2 regions of the Streptomyces sp. NPDC048018 genome follow, and region 2 is predicted to be linked to the other one. Evidence: predicted binding sites of a transcription regulator. Region 2 holds the regulator's gene; the other holds the start of a gene.

Region 1 (9,487 bases), on a different contig from region 2:
CGGCAGTACGAGTCGCGGAGCACGCCGAGGATGTCGCGGAGCTTCATCATCGACTTGCCGGCGAAGCCGCCGACCGCGAACTCGCGCTCCAGGTCCCACAGGGTGAGGCCGTGCTCGGTGATGTCCAGGTCGGGGTGCTTGCGCTGCTTGTACTCCAGCGGGTCGGTGTCGGCCATGACGTGGCCGCGGACCCGGTAGGAGTGGATCAGCTCGAAGACGCGCGCGGCCTTGGTGACGTCGTCGTCGTGCGACGCGTCGATGTCCTTGAGCCAGCGGACCGGCTCGTAGGGGATGCGCAGCGACTTGAAGACGTCGTCGTAGAAGCCGTCCTCGCCGAGGAGGAGGTTGGCGACGATCCGCAGGAACTCGCCGGAGGCCGCGCCCTGGATGACCCGGTGGTCGTAGGTCGAGGTCAGGGTCATGACCTTGGAGATGCCCAGCTTGTTCAGGGTGTCCTGGGAGGTGCCCTGGAACTCGGCCGGGTAGTCCATGGAGCCGACGCCCATGATGACCGACTGTCCGGGCATCAGACGCGGCACGGAGTGGACGGTGCCGAGGCCGCCGGGGTTGGTCAGGGAGACCGTGACGCCGGTGAAGTCCTCCATCGTCAGCTTGCCCACGCGGGCGCGCTTGACGATGTCCTCGTAGGCCTGCCAGAACTCGAAGAAGTTCAGGGTCTCGGCCTTCTTGATGCCGGCGACGACGAGCTGGCGGTCGCCGTTGGGCTTCACCAGGTCGATCGCGAGGCCGAAGTTCACGTGCTCCGGCTTGACCAGGGTCGGCTTGCCGTCCTTCTCCGCGAAGGAGTGGTTCATCGCCGGCATGGCCTTGATCGCCTGCACCATCGCGTAGCCGATCAGGTGCGTGAAGGAGATCTTCCCGCCCCGGGCGCGCTTCAGGTGGTTGTTGATGACGATCCGGTTGTCGAAGAGCAGCTTCACCGGGACGGCGCGGACGGACGTGGCCGTCGGCATCTCCAGCGAGGCGTTCATGTTCTTCGCGACCGCGGCGGCCGGGCCGCGCAGGGTGACCAGCTCGGGACCCGCGGGGGCCTCCGCCGCCTTGGCCGGAGCCGGGGCGGCCGCGGCCGGAGCGGCCTTCACGGCGGCCGGGGCGGCGGCGGGCTTCGCGGCGGGCGCCGGGGCCGTGGGGGCCGCGGCGGCGGGCTGCGCGGGGGCAGGAGCGGCCGGGGCGGGTACGGCGGCCGGAGCGGCAGGCGCGGCCTGTGCGGGGCCCGCCTGCGTCGTGGCGGAGGTGCTCTGGGTGCTCGGTGGGGTGGCGGCCGGGGCCGCGGGGGTCTCCCCGGCTCCCGGCTTGTAGTCGGCGAAGAAGTCCCACCAGGCACGATCGACCGAATTCGGGTCCTGGAGGTACTGCTGGTAGATCTCGTCGACGAGCCACTCATTGGCACCGAAGGCGGTTGCAGGGGACTTTCCCTGCCCGTCTTGGTCGGTCGGGGAGCTCGGGGTACTGGGGGACTGAGACGACACGGCGGCAACCGCCCTCTTCCGCTTCACAAGGTGATGGACAGCGGAAATAAAGGCTACGCCTCCCCGGCCGGGAGGTGCAGGCCGGGCACTCCAACGTCGCGCAAGTCACACTTGACGAGGTGTTTCGGGGTCGTGAATGGCGGGAAACAACCGTGGTTCCGCACCTGCGAGGGTACGGGGAACCGCGGCTACGGCCGGATCCGGCCGTACCCCTGACCACGTCCCGTGCGTCTGTCGTACAAGAACACGCAGAACGAGAGCTTCCGGTTCGAACCCTACGTCAATCGCGGGGAGGGAAGCTGCCCGGAAGAGTGAGCCTGATCCGGCACCCGCGTGACGATTCGGCCACTCCGATGTGGCCACCGTGCAGATCCACCGCCCAGCGCGCGATCGCCAGGCCCAGACCCGTCCCGCCGTCGCTGCCCGGGCCCTGCTGCGCCGGGACCGTGCCCCGGTTGAAGCGCTCGAAGACCTTGTGGCGCTCCGCCTCCGGAATGCCCGGACCCTCGTCCTCGACCTCCAGCTCCAGGGAGTCCGGGGCCGGCCCGCGCCGGGCCCGCACCGTCACGCGCCCGTGCGGCGGCGAGTGCTTCACCGCGTTGTCGATGAGATTCGCCATCACCTGGTGCAGTCGCTCCGCGTCGGCGTCCGCGGTCAGCTCCGGCGGCGAGACGTCCAGGTGCAGGTGGACGTCGGTGCGGTTGTGCAGACCGGAGGTGGAGGAGAGCCCGCGCTGCGAGGCCGCCAGGTTCGCTTCCCGCAGAATTCCCGAGAGGTAGGGCCACACCTCGAAGCGGCGTCGCCGCAGCGTGACGACACCGTTGTCGAGCCGTGACAGGTCCAGCAGCGTCTCCACCAGCCGGCCGAGCCGCTCGGTCTGCTTCAGGGCCGTGCGCATCGTCTCCGGATCGGCCTCGGAGACCCCGTCCACGACGTTCTCCAGGACCGCGCGCAGCGCCGCGATCGGGGTGCGCAGCTCGTGCGAGACGTTCGCGACCAGCTCCTTGCGGTGCCGGTCCACGGCCTCCAGGTCGTCGGCCATGCGGTTGATCGTCGAGGCCAGGTCGCCCAGCTCGTCACGGCGGTCGGCGCCGCGCACCCGGCGGCTGAAGTCGCCGCGCGAGATCGAGCCCGCGACCGTGTTCATCTCGTCCAGCGGGGCCGTCAGGGACTGCGCCACGAACTGGGTGATCAGCAGCGTCGCGATCATCGCGAAGACCGTGATGTAGCGGAACTCGGTCGAGGTCCGGATCGCCACCAGGGCCAGACCCGAGGTCAGCAGGACCGCCCCGACCACCAGGGCGCCCAGCTTCGTCTTGATCGAGATCGCTATGCGGCGCCGCCGCCCCGGACGCCCGGGGCGGGCCGGCCGCGCGGGGCGCCCGGGCCGTGCCGGCCGCTCTCCCGACCCTCGCCGGCTCACGGCGCCGGGGTCTCCAGTGCGTACCCGACGCCGTGGACCGTACGGATCCGCTCGGCCCCGATCTTCCGGCGCAGCGCCTTGATGTGGCTGTCCACGGTCCGGGTGCCGGAGGCGTCCGCCCAGTCCCACACCTCGGCGAGCAGCTGCTCGCGCGAGAGCACCGCGCGCGGGGTGTTCGCCAGGCAGACGAGCAGGTCGAACTCGGTCGGCGTCAGGTGCACGTCCTCGGCCTTGACCCGGACCCGGCGCTGCGCGTGGTCGATCTCCAGTTCGCCGAGCCGCAGGATGCCGCTGCGCGGCGTCACCGCCGCGAGCGCGGCCCGCTCCACCCGGCGCAGCAGCACGTGCACCCGGGCGGCCAGCTCACGCATCGAGAACGGCTTCGTCATGTAGTCGTCGGCACCGACGCCGAGGCCGACCAGCATGTCCGTCTCGTCGTCCCTCGCGGTGAGCATCAGGACCGGGACGGGCCGCTGGGCCTGCACTCGGCGGCAGACCTCCAGGCCGTCGAAGCCGGGGAGCATGACGTCGAGCACCATGAGGTCCGGCTGCCAGGCCTCGGCGGCGTCCACGGCGGCCGGGCCGTCGCTCGCGGTCTGCACGAGGAAGCCCTCGGCGCGCAACCGGGCGGCGATGGCGTCCACGATCGTGGTGTCGTCCTCGACGACGAGGACTCTGCGCTGGGCCCCCGGAGTCGCCGCACCCTGGTTCGTGGTGTGTGTCTGCTCCATTGCCCCGCCTCGCGTCGCCGATGTCGGTGCAGCAGCCTAGAGGCAGCGGCGCGGTCAAGGCTACGCAGGCGATCACACGGGCCGGACGGCGAGGTGGACCACATCGGGGACGCCCCGGGCAACCGGGATCTCTTCGGTCCGTACCCCGTTGAATCCGGCATTCCGCAACGACTCTTCGAAATCGGCTGACGGCTGTGCCGACCATACGGCGAGGATTCCGCCCGGGTTGAGGCGGGCCGCGCAGAGGCCCAATCCCTCGGCGGAGTAAAGGGATTCGTTGTCCTCGGTGACCGTCCAGTCGGGCCCGTTGTCGATGTCCAGACAGAGGGCGTCGTACGTGTCCGGGGTGGTGCGGAGATAGGTGAGCAGGTCCGTGTGCAGGATCACGGTGCGCGGGTCGGCGAGCGCGGCGCCCGAGATCGCCGCGAGCGGACCCCCGCGGTGCCACTCGATGATCGCGCCCTCACGCTCGGCGACGGCGATCGTGCCCCAGCGGGGTTCGGCGGCTGCGTGCGCGAGCGAGAAGCCCACGCCCAGGCCGCCGATCAGCACCGAGGGGCGGGAGTGGCCGTCCGTCGGCAGCGCGTCCAGGGCCGCGTCGATCAGCAGGCGTTCCGAGCGTCCGTCGGAGGTGTCCATCAGGAAGGTGCCGTTGGCGATGATCTCGAAGTGTGTGTCGCGCTGCCGCAGGACGACTTCTCCGTACGGACCCTCACGGCGGTCGAGGGTGACGGGACTTGACATGTTCACACTCCGTGGCTCGGTAGGTACGGGCTGTCCCGGCCATCCTCACCAAGTGCGGTCGGCCGGGACAAACCCTTAACGCCTCCGGAGGCGCGGGGCCTCGTGCCGTCCGGCGGGTCCGGGCGCGCGGGTCCGGGCGTGCGGGTCCGGGCGTGCGTGGTCGGCCGTCGGGCCCCGGGGTGAGGGCCTCAGGGGGAGGTGGGCGGGTGGCCTTCGGGCAGGGCCTTGAAGACCCGCTCCAGGGCGGCCGGCCGGTCCTCGCCGTCCTGGGTGACGACGAGCCGGTGGGCGTACGTGACGGAGTACGTGAAGCCGTCGGCGACCTGGCTCCCGGTGGGCCGGGCCGGCACCTTCGCGTACGCCGGGTCCTCCAGGGCGGCGCGCAGCTCGGCGACCTGCGCCGCGGTCAGGCGGCCCGAGGTGGGCGGCCGGGTGCCCTTGCGGAGCGTGTAGGTGCCGTCGTACTGCACGACCAGCTTGTTCCGGACCCCGGCGAGGCCGCCGTTCACGACCACCTCGACCAGGACCTCCTGGGGTGCCGGCTCGTCGGGGCGCCCGGTCGTGGCCGTGGGGCCGGGGGTCGGGCTACTGGGCGCCGGTGGGGAGCTGTGTCCCGAGTCGTCGGGGTCCGCCGCGGGGGCCTGGCTGCAGCCGGCCAGGGCGACGACCGCCGCCAGCACCGCCGCGGTCCCGTACCGCTTCACGTACTTCATGGGGTGAGCATGCCCGCACACCCCGCCCTCGCGCAGCCCGAACGCGTCAGCCCGTGCGCACGATGCCGGTGAGCGGGCCCCGGTGGTACCAGTCCAGGGAGTCGTAGAGCGCCATCCCGTCGGTGGTCGCCGCCAGCACGCCGGTCTCCGCGCCCGCCTGTGCGGCCGCCGCCTCCAGGGTCCGCATGACGTTGGCGCCCAGCCCGCGACGGCGGTGGGCGGGGTCCGTCTCGATCTGGTCCGCGACGGCCGTGAGCCCGGTGGGCGCGATCTGTCCGCGGGCCGCGAGCGCCCCGTCGGGCGCGAGGATCCGGACCCGGATCACCCCGTCCCGGGTCTCCGTGGTGCGCGCGTAGCCCTCGGGAGGGGCGGGCCGGGCGGCCGGGTCGAGCTTCTTGGTCATCATGAACCCGGGGTCGTCCGGGACGGCCCACCCCTCGGTGATCCAGGGCGCGACCTCGTCTGGCGTCGCCATCACCTTGAGCCAGGCGTGCGGCTCGCGGATCTCCGCGCACAGCCGGCCCACGGACTCCGCGTCCGGGTGCGGCAGCACGTGCCGGAAGGGGTGCTTCGGCAGACCGACGTCGATCCGGTAGCCCCAGGGCTCGACGACGGCGGGTGGGGTGCCCCGGGAGACGGCCCAGCCGGCCACCCAGGCCGAAGTAATAGACGCAATATCCATGAGGGCATTACAGCCCCTGTTCGCGGCCCGTGGAGGGCTGATCGCTCAGAGCGAACACCCACCGGGGAACAATCAACCGCTCACATGCATTGAGTCGGCATAGCTCAACTTGACTGCCGAAGGGGAGATCATGGCTTCTGAGTCCGTGGCGTCCGCGCCGCTCACACTGCCTGTGCTGCCGCTCGACGACGAGGTCGTGCTGCCCGGAATGGTGGTGCCGCTGGACCTGTCCGACAACGACGTACGGGCCGCGGTCGAGGCCGCGCAGGCCGCCGCGCGAGGCGGGAACGGGAAGCCGCGCGTGCTGCTCGTGCCCCGGGTGGACGGCACGTACGCCGCGACCGGCGTCCTCGGCACCGTCGAGCAGGTCGGCCGGCTGTCCGACGGCGACCCCGGCGCGCTCATCCGCGGCCGGGGCCGCGTCCGCATCGGTGCCGGCACGACCGGGCCCGGCGGAGCCCTGTGGGTCGAGGGCGTCGTCGTGACGGAGACCCTGCCCGACCCGCTGCCCGGCGCCGTGACCGAACTGGTCAAGGAGTACAAGGCACTGGCCACCAGCTGGCTGAAGAAGCGCGGCGCCTGGCAGGTGGTGGACCGCGTCCAGCAGATCGAGGGCGTCGGTGCCCTCGCCGACAACTCCGGCTACTCGCCCTTCCTCACCGTCGAGCAGAAGGTCGAACTCCTGGAGACCGCCGACCCGGTCGCCCGCCTCAAGCTCGCCACCGCGCAGCTGCGCGAGCACCTGGCCGAGCAGGACGTCGCCGAGACCATCGCCAAGGACGTCCAGGAAGGCGTCGACAAGCAGCAGCGCGAGTTCCTGCTGAGGCGTCAGCTGGAGGCCGTGCGCAAGGAGCTGCGCGAGCTCAACGGCGAGACCGAGGGCGACGAGTCCGACGACTACCGCGCCCGGGTCGAGGCCGCCGACCTCCCCGAGAAGGTCCGCGAGGCGGCCCTCAAGGAGGTCGAGAAGCTGGAGCGTTCGAGCGACCAGTCGCCCGAGGGCTCCTGGATCCGCACCTGGCTCGACACCGTGCTCGAACTCCCCTGGAACGAGCGCACCGAGGACTCCTACGACATCCAGGCCGCGAAGGCGGTCCTGGACGCCGAGCACGCCGGCCTGGAGGACGTCAAGGAACGGATCACCGAGTACCTGGCTGTGCGCAAGCGGCGCGCCGACCGCGGCCTCGGCGTCGTCGGCGGGCGCCGCGGCGGCGCCGTCCTGGCCCTCGTCGGCCCGCCCGGCGTCGGCAAGACCTCCCTCGGCGAGTCCGTCGCGCACGCCATGGGGCGCAAGTTCGTCCGGGTCGCGCTGGGCGGCGTACGGGACGAGGCCGAGGTCCGCGGACACCGGCGCACGTACGTCGGCGCGCTGCCGGGCCGGATCGTCCGCGCGATCAAGGAGGCCGGGTCCATGAACCCGGTGGTCCTGCTCGACGAGATCGACAAGGTCGGCTCCGACTTCCGGGGCGACCCGGCGGCGGCGCTCCTGGAGGTGCTCGACCCGGCGCAGAACCACACCTTCCGCGACCACTACCTGGAGGTCGAACTCGATCTCAGCGACGTGGTCTTCCTCGCCACGGCGAACGTCCTCGAAGCCATCCCCGAGGCCCTGCTCGACCGCATGGAGCTGGTCCGGCTCGACGGCTACACCGAGGACGAGAAGGTCGTCATCGGCCGCGACCACCTGCTGCCCCGGCAGCTGGAGCGGGCCGGTCTGACGGAGGGCGAGGTCGTCCTGGAGGAGTCGGCGCTGCGCAGGCTGGCCGGCGAGTACACCCGGGAGGCCGGCGTCCGGAACCTGGAGCGGTCGATCGCCCGGCTGCTGCGCAAGGTGACCGCCCAGCACGAACTGGGCGAGCGGGAGCTCCCGTTCGCGGTCGGCGCCGACGATCTGCGCGGACTGATCGGGCGCCCGCACCACGTGCCCGAGTCGGCGCAGGACCCGGCCGAGCGCCGCACCGCGGTGCCGGGCGTGGCGACCGGACTCGCCGTGACGGGCGCCGGCGGCGACGTCCTGTTCGTCGAGGCCTCCCTCGCCGACCCCGAGACCGGCGCCGCCGGGCTGACCCTCACCGGTCAGCTGGGCGACGTGATGAAGGAGTCCGCGCAGATCGCCCTCTCCTTCCTCCGCTCGCACGGCGCGGAACTGGAGCTGCCCGTCACCGGTCTCAAGGACCGTGGCGTGCACATCCACTTCCCGGCGGGCGCGGTCCCCAAGGACGGTCCGAGCGCGGGCATCACGATGACGACGGCCCTCGCCTCGCTCCTGTCGGGCCGGCAGGTCCGCACGGACGTCGCGATGACCGGCGAGGTCTCCCTGACCGGCCGGGTGCTGCCCATCGGCGGCCTGAAGCAGAAGCTGCTGGCCGCACACCGGGCGGGCATCACCACCGTCGTGATCCCCAAGCGGAACGAGGCGGACCTGGACGACGTCCCCGCCGAGATCCTGGAGAAGCTGGAGGTCCACCCGGTCACGGACGTCCGGCAGGTCCTGGAGATCGCCCTCACCCCGGCGGAGGTGGCGGTGAGCGCGGCGGCCTGACCCACCCGCCTGACGCACGCGGAGTCCGGCGGCCGGGCGCACCCGTCAGCCCACTGCCGGACGAGCCCGGGCGCCGGCGGCTCCGGGCGTACCCGGCGGCGACACGACGCGCCCCGGCGACGGCCGGCCCGACGCGCCCCGGCGTTCGGCGGCTCCCGGCACGCCCCCGCGTCCCGTGACGGGGCGCCCTCCCTGGCGGAGGGCGCCCCCTCGGCGTCTCAGGCGGGGACGGTACGGCGCACGGCGTCGGCCACGACCGGGGCCAGGCTCACCCCGCCGGTGTGCGCGGCGCGCTGGAGGTCGGCCCCGGTGCCCCGGGCGAGCAGCAGCTCCGTGCCGCGCACCGCCCGGTCGAGGTCGCCCGTGGCCCGCAGCGCCGGGGTGACATGGTCGACCAGGGCCTCCAGCACGGCTGCGGCCGGGGCCGGGCGCCAGGTCAGCGGGTGCAGCAGCTCGCCGCCGAGACCGAAACGGCTGGCCCGCCAGGCCGCGAGGCGCAGCACGACGGTCGGCACCGGGTCGGCCTCACGGCCGGCCCGCCAGGCCCGCGCCTCCGTCTCCACCAGGGCGCGCACGAGCACGGCGAGGAGCAGGGCGTCCTCGGGGTGCTGGCACACGTCGCCGACCCGCACCTCCACCGTCGGGTAGCTGCGGGACAGCCGGGCGTCGAAGTAGACCATGTGGTCGTCGACGAGCACCTCGCTCGCCAGCATCGCCCGCGTGGTCTCCTCGTGGGCGTCGACGTCGCCGTACAGCTCGGCGGGCCCGCTCATCGGCCAGCGTGACCACAGCTGGTGGCGCCAGCTTGCGTACCCCGTGTCCTGGCCCTGCCAGAACGGCGAGTTGGCGCTGAGCGCGAGGAGCGGCGCGAGCCAGGGCCGGATCCGGTCCAGGACCCCGACGCCCTCCTCGGCCGAGGCGAGGTGCACGTGGACGTGGCAGGCGCAGGTCAGTTTGTCGTCGATGAGACGGGCGTAGCGGTCCTGGATGAGCCGGTAGCGGTCGCTGGGGGTGAGGAGCGGGTCGTAGCGCATGGGCGCGGTCGCGAGCGCCGCGACCGCGACCCCCGCCTCCTTGGCCGCGGCCGCGGCGGCGGACCTGGCCTGGCGCAGCTGTTCGGCGAGCTCGTCCGCCGTGACGCACGGCCGGGTGCCGATCTCCA
Region 2 (9,487 bases):
GATCGTGGTGATCACGGGCCTGGCCGGGCTCTCGTTCTGCTACGCGCCGTACGCGCTGACACTCGCGCGCATGGCCCTGTGACTACTCGGAGTCGGCCTCGCCGGAGTCCTTGTCCTCCGGAGACTCCAGGCCGAACTGCTCGACGAGCCACTTGTCGAACTCGATCGACGCGCGGACCCAGCTGACGGTGGAGGACACGAAGTGCTCCAGCGACACCCCGGTGCCGATCAGCATCTGCGCCTCACCGATGAGGCGGAGGGTGGCGGAGCCGTCCTCCTCCTCGTGCAGGTGGGTGTAGACCTTGGGCCACAGGGTGCGGCGGTTCCAGTCGTCGATCGCGTCGAGGATCCGGACGCGGTCGTCGGCGGCGTGCGGGCGGTCGTAGAACGTGCGGACCGAGAAGACCTGCTGCTCGCCCTCGCCACGGAACATGAAGTACGTGCGGAATTCCTCCCACGGCGCCGCGAGGTCACCCTCGTCGTCGACGACGTACTTCAGCTCCATCTGGTCGAGAAGCTGCTTCACCAGGTCCTGGTCGGGAACGACGGGGCCCGCCGGTCCTCCGGCCTGCGGCTGGGGCTGTGCCCCGAAATTAGGAATCGAGGACGGGTCGATGCTCACCGGGTTTTCCCTTCGTACGGATGCCCGCCATCCTCCCCCATGCCAGGCGGTACGTGGCAAGTCCTCACGGCACGATCAGCTCGTGGCTGACACGATCTCGCCCCATGGGGGGAACCGGAGGGAGCGCTCGCGGCTCCCGGTCCGGCCCGCCACGGGGCTCGATCACGCCGGTCGGTCACTCGGCCCGGCCCACGATCAGGCCGTTCTCGAACCGGTCCACCCGCACCGTGTCGCCGTCGCGCACCTCACCCGCCAGGATCTCCCTGGCCAGGCGGTCGCCGATGGCCGTCTGGATCAGGCGGCGCAGCGGGCGGGCGCCGTAGGCCGGATCGTTGCCCTCCTGCGCGAGCCAGGCCAGCGCCTCGGGCGTGACGTCCAGGGTGAGCCGGCGGTCGGCGAGACGCCGGGCCAGACGGTCGATCTGGAGCCGCGCGATCCGGGCCAGCTCGTCCTGCACCAGGGCGGAGAACACCACGATCTCGTCCAGCCGGTTGAGGAACTCCGGCTTGAAGCTCGCCCGGACGACCTCCAGGACCTGCTCCCGCTTCTCCTCCTCGCCGGTCAGCGGGTCCACGAGGTACTGGCTGCCCAGGTTCGAGGTGAGGATCAGGATCGTGTTGCGGAAGTCCACCGTGCGGCCCTGGCCGTCGGTGAGCCGGCCGTCGTCGAGGACCTGGAGCAGGATGTCGAAGACCTCGGGGTGCGCCTTCTCCACCTCGTCCAGGAGCACGACCGAGTATGGGCGCCGCCGTACGGCCTCGGTGAGCTGGCCGCCCTCCTCGTAGCCGACGTAGCCGGGAGGCGCGCCGACCAGGCGGGCGACGGAGTGCTTCTCCCCGTACTCCGACATGTCGATGCGGACCATCGCCCGCTCGTCGTCGAAGAGGAAGTCCGCGAGCGCCTTCGCCAGCTCGGTCTTGCCGACGCCGGTCGGGCCGAGGAAGAGGAAGGAGCCGGTGGGCCGGTCGGGGTCGGAGATGCCGGCGCGGGTGCGGCGCACCGCGTCGGAGACCGCGCGGACGGCCTCGCCCTGGCCGATGAGCCGCCGTCCGAGCTCGTCCTCCATGCGCAGCAGCTTCTGCGTCTCGCCCTCCAGGAGACGGCCCGCGGGAATGCCGGTCCAGGCGCCGACGACGTCGGCGATGTCGTCCGGGCCGACCTCCTCCTTGACCATCGTGTCCTTCGCGGCCTCCTGCTGGGCCTCCGCCTCGCTCGCGGCCGCCAGCTCGCGCTCCAGGGCCGGGATCTCCCCGTAGAGCAGCTTGGAGGCGGTGTCGAAGTCGCCGTCGCGCTGGGCGCGCTCGGCGCGCCCGCGCAGCTCGTCGAGCTGCTCCTTGAGCTCGCCGACCCGGTTGAGGGACTGCTTCTCCTTCTCCCAGCGGGCGGTGAGGCCGCGCAGCTCCTCCTCGCGGTCCGCGAGGTCGCGGCGCAGCTTCTCCAGGCGCTGCAGGCTCGCCTCGTCGGTCTCCTTGGAGAGGGCGAGCTCCTCCATCCGGAGCCGGTCGACGGAGCGCTGGAGCTCGTCGATCTCGACGGGCGACGAGTCGATCTCCATGCGCAGCCGGGAGGCTGCCTCGTCGACCAGGTCGATGGCCTTGTCCGGCAGGAACCGGGAGGTGATGTAGCGGTCGGAGAGGGCCGCCGCGGCGACGAGCGCGGAGTCGGCGATCTGCACCTTGTGGTGGGCCTCGTAGCGGCCCTTGAGCCCGCGCAGGATGGCGACGGTGTCCTCGACGGACGGCTCGGCGACCAGGACCTGCTGGAAGCGGCGCTCCAGGGCGGGGTCCTTCTCGATCCGCTCGCGGTACTCGTCGAGCGTGGTGGCGCCGACCATGCGCAGCTCGCCGCGGGCCAGCATCGGCTTGAGCATGTTGCCCGCGTCCATGGCGGAGTCGCCGCCGGCACCCGCGCCGACGACGGTGTGCAGCTCGTCGATGAAGGTGATGACCTGGCCCTCGCTCTCCTTGATCTCGGAGAGGACGGTCTTCAGGCGCTCCTCGAACTCGCCCCGGTACTTGGCGCCGGCGACCATCGCGCCGAGGTCCAGCGAGACCAGGCGCTTGTCCCGCAGCGACTCGGGGACGTCCCCCTTCACGATGCGCTGGGCGAGGCCCTCGACGACCGCGGTCTTGCCGACGCCGGGCTCGCCGATGAGGACGGGGTTGTTCTTCGTGCGGCGGGAGAGGACCTGGACGACGCGCCGGATCTCGTGGTCGCGGCCGATGACCGGGTCGAGCTTGCCCTCGCGGGCGGCGGCGGTGAAGTCGGTGCCGAACTTCTCCAGGGCCTTGTACGAGCCCTCGGGGTCGGCGCTGGTCACCCGGCGGGAGCCGCGGGCCTTCTCGAAGGCCGCCTGGAGCCGGCCGGCGCCGGCGCCCTGCCGGTCGAGGAGCTCGCCGGCCCGGCCGCCCTTGGCGGCGATGCCGATGAGCAGGTGCTCGGTGGACAGGAACTCGTCGCCGAGCTTCTTGGCGCGCTCGGCGGCGTCGGCGATGACGGCGAGCAGTTCGCGGTTGGGCTGCGGGGGCGCGACCGTGGACCCGGTGACGCTGGGCAGGGCGGCGACGAGCCGCTCCGCGCCGGAGCGCACGACGGCCTGGTCGGCCTCGACGGCGGCGAGCAGGTCGGTGATGTTCTCGTTGTCCTGACCCGCGAGCAGGGCGAGCAGGAGATGCGCGGGGGTCAGATCGGCGTGCCCCTGGGACACGGCGCGGCTGCTGGCCGCGTTCAGCGCGTCCCGGCTCCTGTTGGTCAGTTCGGCGTCCACGTGCGGGGTCTCCTCCAGGTTCTTCGACTGCTGCGGGGACTCGTCCCCTCCTATGACTCATCCAACGTACACAAAGTTGAGTCTATTCCGCTCAAGGTACCGGAGGAAGCGGTCACCGGAGTAGTTTCCGGGGCATGGCCATCGACCCGAGCAAGCCCAGCGACACGTACCTCGCCTTCTGGCGCGAGTACCACATGTGCACCCTGACCACGCCCCGCCCGGACGGCACGCCGCACGTGGTGGCGGTCGGCGTCACCTACGACCCCGACGGCGGCGAGAAGGGCATCGCCCGGGTCATCACGAACAAGCACAGCCGCAAGGTCGCCAACGTCCTGGCGGCGGGCCCGGAGGGCGCGCGGGTGGCGGTCTGCCAGGTGGACAAGGGGCGCTGGGCCACGCTGGAGGGCGTGGCGCGGATCCGCACCGAGGCGGAGGCCGTCGCGGACGCGGTGGACCGCTACGCGGCGCGCTACAACCGGGTCCCGACGCCGAACCCGGACCGGGTCGTGATCGAGATCGCCCTCACGCGCGCGATGGGCCGGGCGTAGCCGGCGCGCGGGCCGGCCGGCGGCGGGCCCGGACGCGGACGCAGACGCACAGCGGCGCCATCGCGTTTCAGGTCCGCGATGGCGCCGCTGTGTGGGGGAAGCACCTGAACGATCTACAACGACGGGGGAATCGTTCAGGCACTGCGGGGGGTGGCGGTGATGGTCTCGGTGTCGACCAGGTGGGGTTCGACCAGCTGGTGGTCGCGCTGGTCGAGATTGACGAAGATCATGCCGTACCGGATGGCACAGCGGACGGGCTGCGGGGCACCGCGTGGGCGGCGAAGACACCGGTAGGCGCGAATGTCCTCGTCGTCTTCGCGGACGACGACGATCGGCTCTCCGAAGAGGGTGACCATCAACGACTCGCCACGGCGCGGCACCGCGGTGACGAGGTCGATGAAGTGCCACCCGGACCGGTAGGCGCTCGCCATCTCACGTCGGAAACGAGGATCTTCGGGAACCGTCATGCCCTCACGGACTCCCATCCAGGATCGGCGGCCGACGCGACACCCCACCCGGGGTCCGCGGCGGCCAGGACGACACCCCAGCCCGGGTCGGCGGCATCGGCAGCGGGGGTGAGACCCCAGCCCGGGTCGGCGTTCACGACCCTCGTCTGCGAACCCCACCCCGGGTCCTCGGTTGCCGTGACCGCTCCCACAGCGGCAGCAGCCATCAGTGCGACACCGGCTACGGTGCGTATGAGCTTCTTGGACATGACCGAGCAACCTCACTTGAAGGTGTGTAACAACCTGCTCCCCCGCAAGTCACGACGATGGCTCACTCATCCCGTTTCCACCACTCGCTCAATGCATCATGTTCCTGTAATGCAAAAGCCTGGGGGTGTACGTATGCGAATAGAACCTGAGAAAGAGGGACATTCTCACACGCACGCAGACCTGTGCGAAGCGGGCACTCGCCTCTATGCCGAAGCGCTGCGATCAGGCCGGATCGCCCGCTCGGACATCGGTTCGGCCCCCTGCCTGATGGACCTCGACCTGCTGCGTCCCGACCCCGACGACGCCGAATGGCTGCGCCCCGTGGCCCCTTCGGCCGCGCTGGCCCGGCTGCTCCTCCCGATAGAGAAGGAGATCCAGGAACGCAGACGTCTGACCGTCTCCCTCTCCGACGCTTTCGAGCCGTTCATGGCCCTCGGCGCACGCGACCCTTCGATGACCCACGCCATCACCGTCCTCGAAGGCCTCGACCGCATCAACGCCAGTCTGGACCGGGCCGTCGAGGAGTGCACCTCGGAACTGCTCACCGTACAACCGGGGAAGGGCCGCAGCGCCCACACGTTCGGCGAAGCCCTGCGCCGGGTGCGGCCGTTGCTCGGCAAGGGCATCAAGATGCGCACGCTCTACCAGCACACGGCGCGCCACCAGCCCATCACCCTGGCCTACTTGGAGCGCATCGGGTCCGAGGTCGAGGTCCGCACGCTGGAAGAGATCATCGACCGGCTCATCATCGTCGACCGCAAGGTCGCCTTCGTGCCGGCCAGCCGCGACCGCACCATCGCGCTCGAACTGCGCCACCAGGGCCTCGTCGAGTACCTCGGCGGCGTCTTCGACCAGTTCTGGCTCCAGGCCACGCCGCTGGACGCCCCCGTGACCTACGAGCCGATGCTCAGCGGCATCAGCGGCGTGCAGCGCTCCATCGCCAAGCTCCTCGTCGAGGGGCTCGTCGACGAGGCCATCGCCCGCCGCCTCGGCATGAACGTGCGCACCTGCCGTGCCCACATCGCCAAGCTCGCCGCCGCCCTCGGCAGCGGCAGCCGCGCCCAGCTCGGCTATCTCATCGCCCGCTCCGGCATCCTCGAACGGGACGCATGACCGACGTGTACCTCCGGATCCACCTCGACACCCGCGCCGGCGCCCTCCGGGTCGACGGCCACGGCCTGCCCACCGTGGAGCTCGAACGGGCCGCCGGGAGCGCCGCCGACCGCCACACCCCCATCGGCACCCGCGACGCCGCGCTGCTCGCCCTCACCGTCGACGGGCGCCCGGCCGCACTCCGCCCCGCCAAGGGCCGTCTCTCGCGCCGCTCGTACCGCGTCGACGCGACCGTGGACGGGCGCCGCTACCGGCTCGTGCCCTGCTCGTACGGCGAGAGCGGGCTCACCCGCGACGGGCGCCGTCTCGGCACCCTGGAGTCCACCGGGGACGGCCGCGTCGACGCCGGCTGGGAGCAGGACGCGGACGCGCTCGACCAGGCCCTCGGGACCGCCCTCGCCGCCGCCTTCGGCACCGGGGCGCAGCCCTGGTGGCACACGGCCGTCGAGATCGTCTCCGAACTCCTGCCGTAGCGCCCGCCGGTGAACGCGACGAGCCCCCTCCGAAGAGGGGGCTCGTCCGCAAGGAGCCTCGTGCGAGGAGGGGGCTATTCGCCGCGCTTGTGCCCCGGCCGCCACACCACCAGGGCGCTCGCCTGCTGCACGTCCGTGTACGGGACCAGGTCGCGCCGGTAGGAGGCGTGGACCTGGGCCTCGCGCTGACGCATCGCCGCCGCAGCGCCCTCGACCGCCGTCGACAGCTCGGCCACCCGGGCCTGGAGGGCCGCCACCTGGTTCTCCAGTTCGATGATGCGCTTGATGCCGGCCAGGTTGATGCCCTCGTCCTGCGACAGCTGCTGCACCTGACGGAGCAGCTCGATGTCACGGGCCGAGTAGCGGCGGCCCCGCCCGGCCGTGCGGTCCGGGGAGACCAGGCCGAGACGGTCGTACTGACGCAGTGTCTGGGGGTGCAGCCCGGAGAGCTGGGCCGCCACCGAGATGACGTACACCGGTGTCTCGTCGGTCAGCTGGTAGGGATTGCGACGCCGGCCTTCCATCTCCTCAAGCTCCCTTCGCGGCCTGGAACAGCTCTGCCCTGGGGTCCTCGCCCGTCGTGGCCTCGCGGTAGGTCTCCAGGGCCTCGCGGGCCTTGTCGTCCAGCTCCTTCGGCACCGCGACCTCCACCGTGATCAGCAGGTCGCCGCGGGTGCCGTCCTTGCGGACCGCGCCCTTGCCGCGGGCCCGCATGGTGCGTCCGTTGGGAGTGCCCGCGGGCAGCTTCAGCGTCACCGCGGGGCCGCCCAGGGTCGGCACCTTGATCTCGCCGCCGAGCGCCGCCTCGTCGAACGTGACGGGCACCGTGACGGTGAGGTTGTCGTCCTTGCGGCCGAACACCGGGTGGGCGTCGACGTGCACGACGACGTACAGGTCGCCGTGCGGCCCGCCGCGCTCGCCCGGGGCGCCCTTGCCGCGCAGCCGGATCTTCTGGTTGTCGCTCACGCCCGCCGGGATGCGGACCTGCATGGTGCGGGAGGACTTGGCCCGCCCGCTGCCCTTGCAGACCTCGCAGGGGGTCTCGGCGATGAGGCCGCGCCCCTTGCAGTCCACGCACGGGTCGGTCAGCGAGAAGCCGCCACCGCTGCCGCGCGAGACCTGCCCGGTGCCGACACAGGTCGGGCACACCCGCGGGGTGCCGTTCTTGTCGCCGGTGCCCGAACACGCCTTGCAGGGCTGCTGGCTGGACATCCGCAGCGGCACCGTGGCGCCCTCGATGGCCTCGGTGAAGCTGAGCGTCACCTCGGACTCGATGTCCTGGCCGCGACGCGGCTGCGTACGGGTGCCCGCGCCGCCCGCGCCCCGGTTGAACAGGCCGCCGAAGACGTCACCGATGCCGCCGCCGAAGCCGCCGGCGCCCCCGGCCCCGCCCTGGGCGCCCCCGAAGAGGTCGCCCAGGTCGAAGTTGAAGGAGCCGCCGCCCGGGCCGCCGGCCCGGAAGCCGCCGTTGCCGAACAGGGCGCGGGCGTCGTCGTACTCCTTGCGCTTCTTCGGGTCGCCGAGGATGTCGTTGGCCTCGGAGATCTCCTTGAAGCGCTCCTCCGCCTTGGTGTCGCCCTTGTTGGCGTCCGGGTGGTTCTCGCGGGCGAGCTTCCGGTACGCCTTCTTGATCTCGGCGTCGGAGGCGTCCTTGGGGACGCCGAGAACCTTGTAGTAGTCCTTCTCGACGAAGTCCTTCGTGCTCATCGACGTCCCTCCTCTCGGACGATCGTCGCGCTAGCCCTCGTCGGGGCCACCGCTCTCCTCGTCGGCCTTCTTCTCTTCCTTGGCGGCCGGAGCCGCGCCCGGCTGGGGCTCGGCGACGGCCACGCGCGCGGGGCGGATGGTCCGCTCGCCGATCCGGTACCCAGGCTGCAGGATCGCCACGCAGGTCGTCTCGGTGACGTCCGGCGCGTACGAGTGCATCAGGGCCTCGTGGATCGTCGGGTCGAAGGGCTCGCCCTCCTTGCCGAACTGCTGCAGACCCATCTTGGCGGCGACGGTCTCCAGCGACTCGGCGACCGACTTGAACCCGCCCACGAGCTCGCCGTGCTCACGGGCCCGGCCGATGTCGTCGAGCACGGGCAGGAGTTCGGTCAGGAGGCTCGCGACGGCGATCTCCTTGACCGTCACCCGGTCCCGCTCCACCCGGCGGCGGTAGTTCTGGTACTCGGCCTGGAGCCGCTGGAGGTCCGCGGTGCGCTCGGAGAGCGCGGTGCGGGTCTGGTCCAGCTGGGCCAGCAGAGCTACGTCCGTAGCGTCCCCGGCCGGGGCCGCCCCCTCCGCCTGGTCGGCGGACTCGGCGGCCTCGGTCTCCTCGGGCGTGCCGTCGGCGGGGACGTCGGGCTTCTCCTCGAAGCCCGGGGTCTCCTCCGACATCAGGCAGCGCCACCCTTCGGCTTGTCCTCGTCGACGATCTCGGCGTCGACGACGTCGTCGTCCTGGGCCTGGGCCTGGCCGGCGTCGGCGCCACCCGCGGCCTGGGCGGCCTGGGCGTCGGCGTACATGGCCTGGCCGAGCTTCTGGGAGACGGCCGCGAGCTTCTCGGTGGCGGTGCGGATCTCCGCGGTGTCCTCGCCCTTGAGCTTGTCCTTCAGCTCGGCGACGGCGGTCTCGACCTCGGTCCTGACCTCACCGGGGACCTTGTCCTCGTTGTCCTTGAGGAACTTCTCCGTCTGGTAGACGAGCTGCTCGCCCTGGTTGCGGCTCTCGGCGGCCTCGCGGCGGCGGTGGTCCTCCTCCGCGTACTGCTCGGCCTCCTGACGCATCCGGTCGACCTCGTCCTTGGCGAGCGAAGAACCGCCGGTGACGGTCATCTTCTGCTCCTTGCCCGTGCCGAGGTCCTTCGCGGTCACGTGCATGATGCCGTTCGCGTCGATGTCGAAGGAGACCTCGATCTGCGGGACGCCACGCGGGGCCGGCGGCAGGCCGGTCAGCTCGAACATGCCGAGCTTCTTGTTGTACGCCGCGATCTCGCGCTCGCCCTGGTAGACCTGGATCTGCACCGACGGCTGGTTGTCCTCGGCCGTCGTGAAGATCTCGGACCGCTTGGTCGGGATCGTGGTGTTGCGCTCGATCAGCTTGGTCATGATGCCGCCCTTGGTCTCGATGCCGAGGGACAGCGGGGTCACGTCGAGGAGCAGGACGTCCTTGACCTCACCCTTGAGGACACCGGCCTGGAGCGTGGCGCCGATGGCGACGACCTCGTCCGGGTTCACACCCTTGTTGGCCTCCTTGCCGCCGGTCAG

Evidence for each region. Region 2 encodes HspR, which represses chaperone genes until heat shock. Its sites were predicted from a motif close to TTGAGNNNNNNNNNCTCAA; they were not measured.
Region 1: a site for HspR is predicted at 5,873-5,891, ahead of lon (endopeptidase La). Genes of this name have one in related genera too.

Annotation. Positions count from the first base shown of each region.
Region 1 is NZ_JBIDBK010000006.1:104,792-114,278, forward strand. It holds gene ACGF1Z_RS23800 (multifunctional oxoglutarate decarboxylase/oxoglutarate dehydrogenase thiamine pyrophosphate-binding subunit/dihydrolipoyllysine-residue succinyltransferase subunit) at 1-1,490, opposite strand, end outside; gene ACGF1Z_RS23805 (ATP-binding protein) at 1,771-2,823, opposite strand; gene ACGF1Z_RS23810 (response regulator transcription factor) at 2,910-3,644, opposite strand; gene ACGF1Z_RS23815 (spermidine synthase) at 3,717-4,388, opposite strand; gene ACGF1Z_RS23820 (hypothetical protein) at 4,577-5,101, opposite strand; gene ACGF1Z_RS23825 (GNAT family N-acetyltransferase) at 5,148-5,783, opposite strand; gene lon (endopeptidase La) at 5,914-8,325, shown strand; gene ACGF1Z_RS23835 (glutamate--cysteine ligase) at 8,544-9,487, opposite strand, start outside.
Region 2 is NZ_JBIDBK010000005.1:287,794-297,280, forward strand. It holds gene ACGF1Z_RS21210 (glycosyltransferase family 39 protein) at 1-82, shown strand, start outside; gene ACGF1Z_RS21215 (YbjN domain-containing protein) at 83-622, opposite strand; gene clpB (ATP-dependent chaperone ClpB) at 798-3,389, opposite strand; gene ACGF1Z_RS21225 (pyridoxamine 5'-phosphate oxidase family protein) at 3,524-3,937, shown strand; gene ACGF1Z_RS21230 ((2Fe-2S)-binding protein) at 4,072-4,404, opposite strand; gene ACGF1Z_RS21235 (hypothetical protein) at 4,401-4,652, opposite strand; gene ACGF1Z_RS21240 (helix-turn-helix transcriptional regulator) at 4,786-5,766, shown strand; gene ACGF1Z_RS21245 (hypothetical protein) at 5,763-6,239, shown strand; gene ACGF1Z_RS21250 (heat shock protein transcriptional repressor HspR) at 6,314-6,763, opposite strand; gene dnaJ (molecular chaperone DnaJ) at 6,768-7,946, opposite strand; gene grpE (nucleotide exchange factor GrpE) at 7,977-8,618, opposite strand; gene dnaK (molecular chaperone DnaK) at 8,618-9,487, opposite strand, start outside.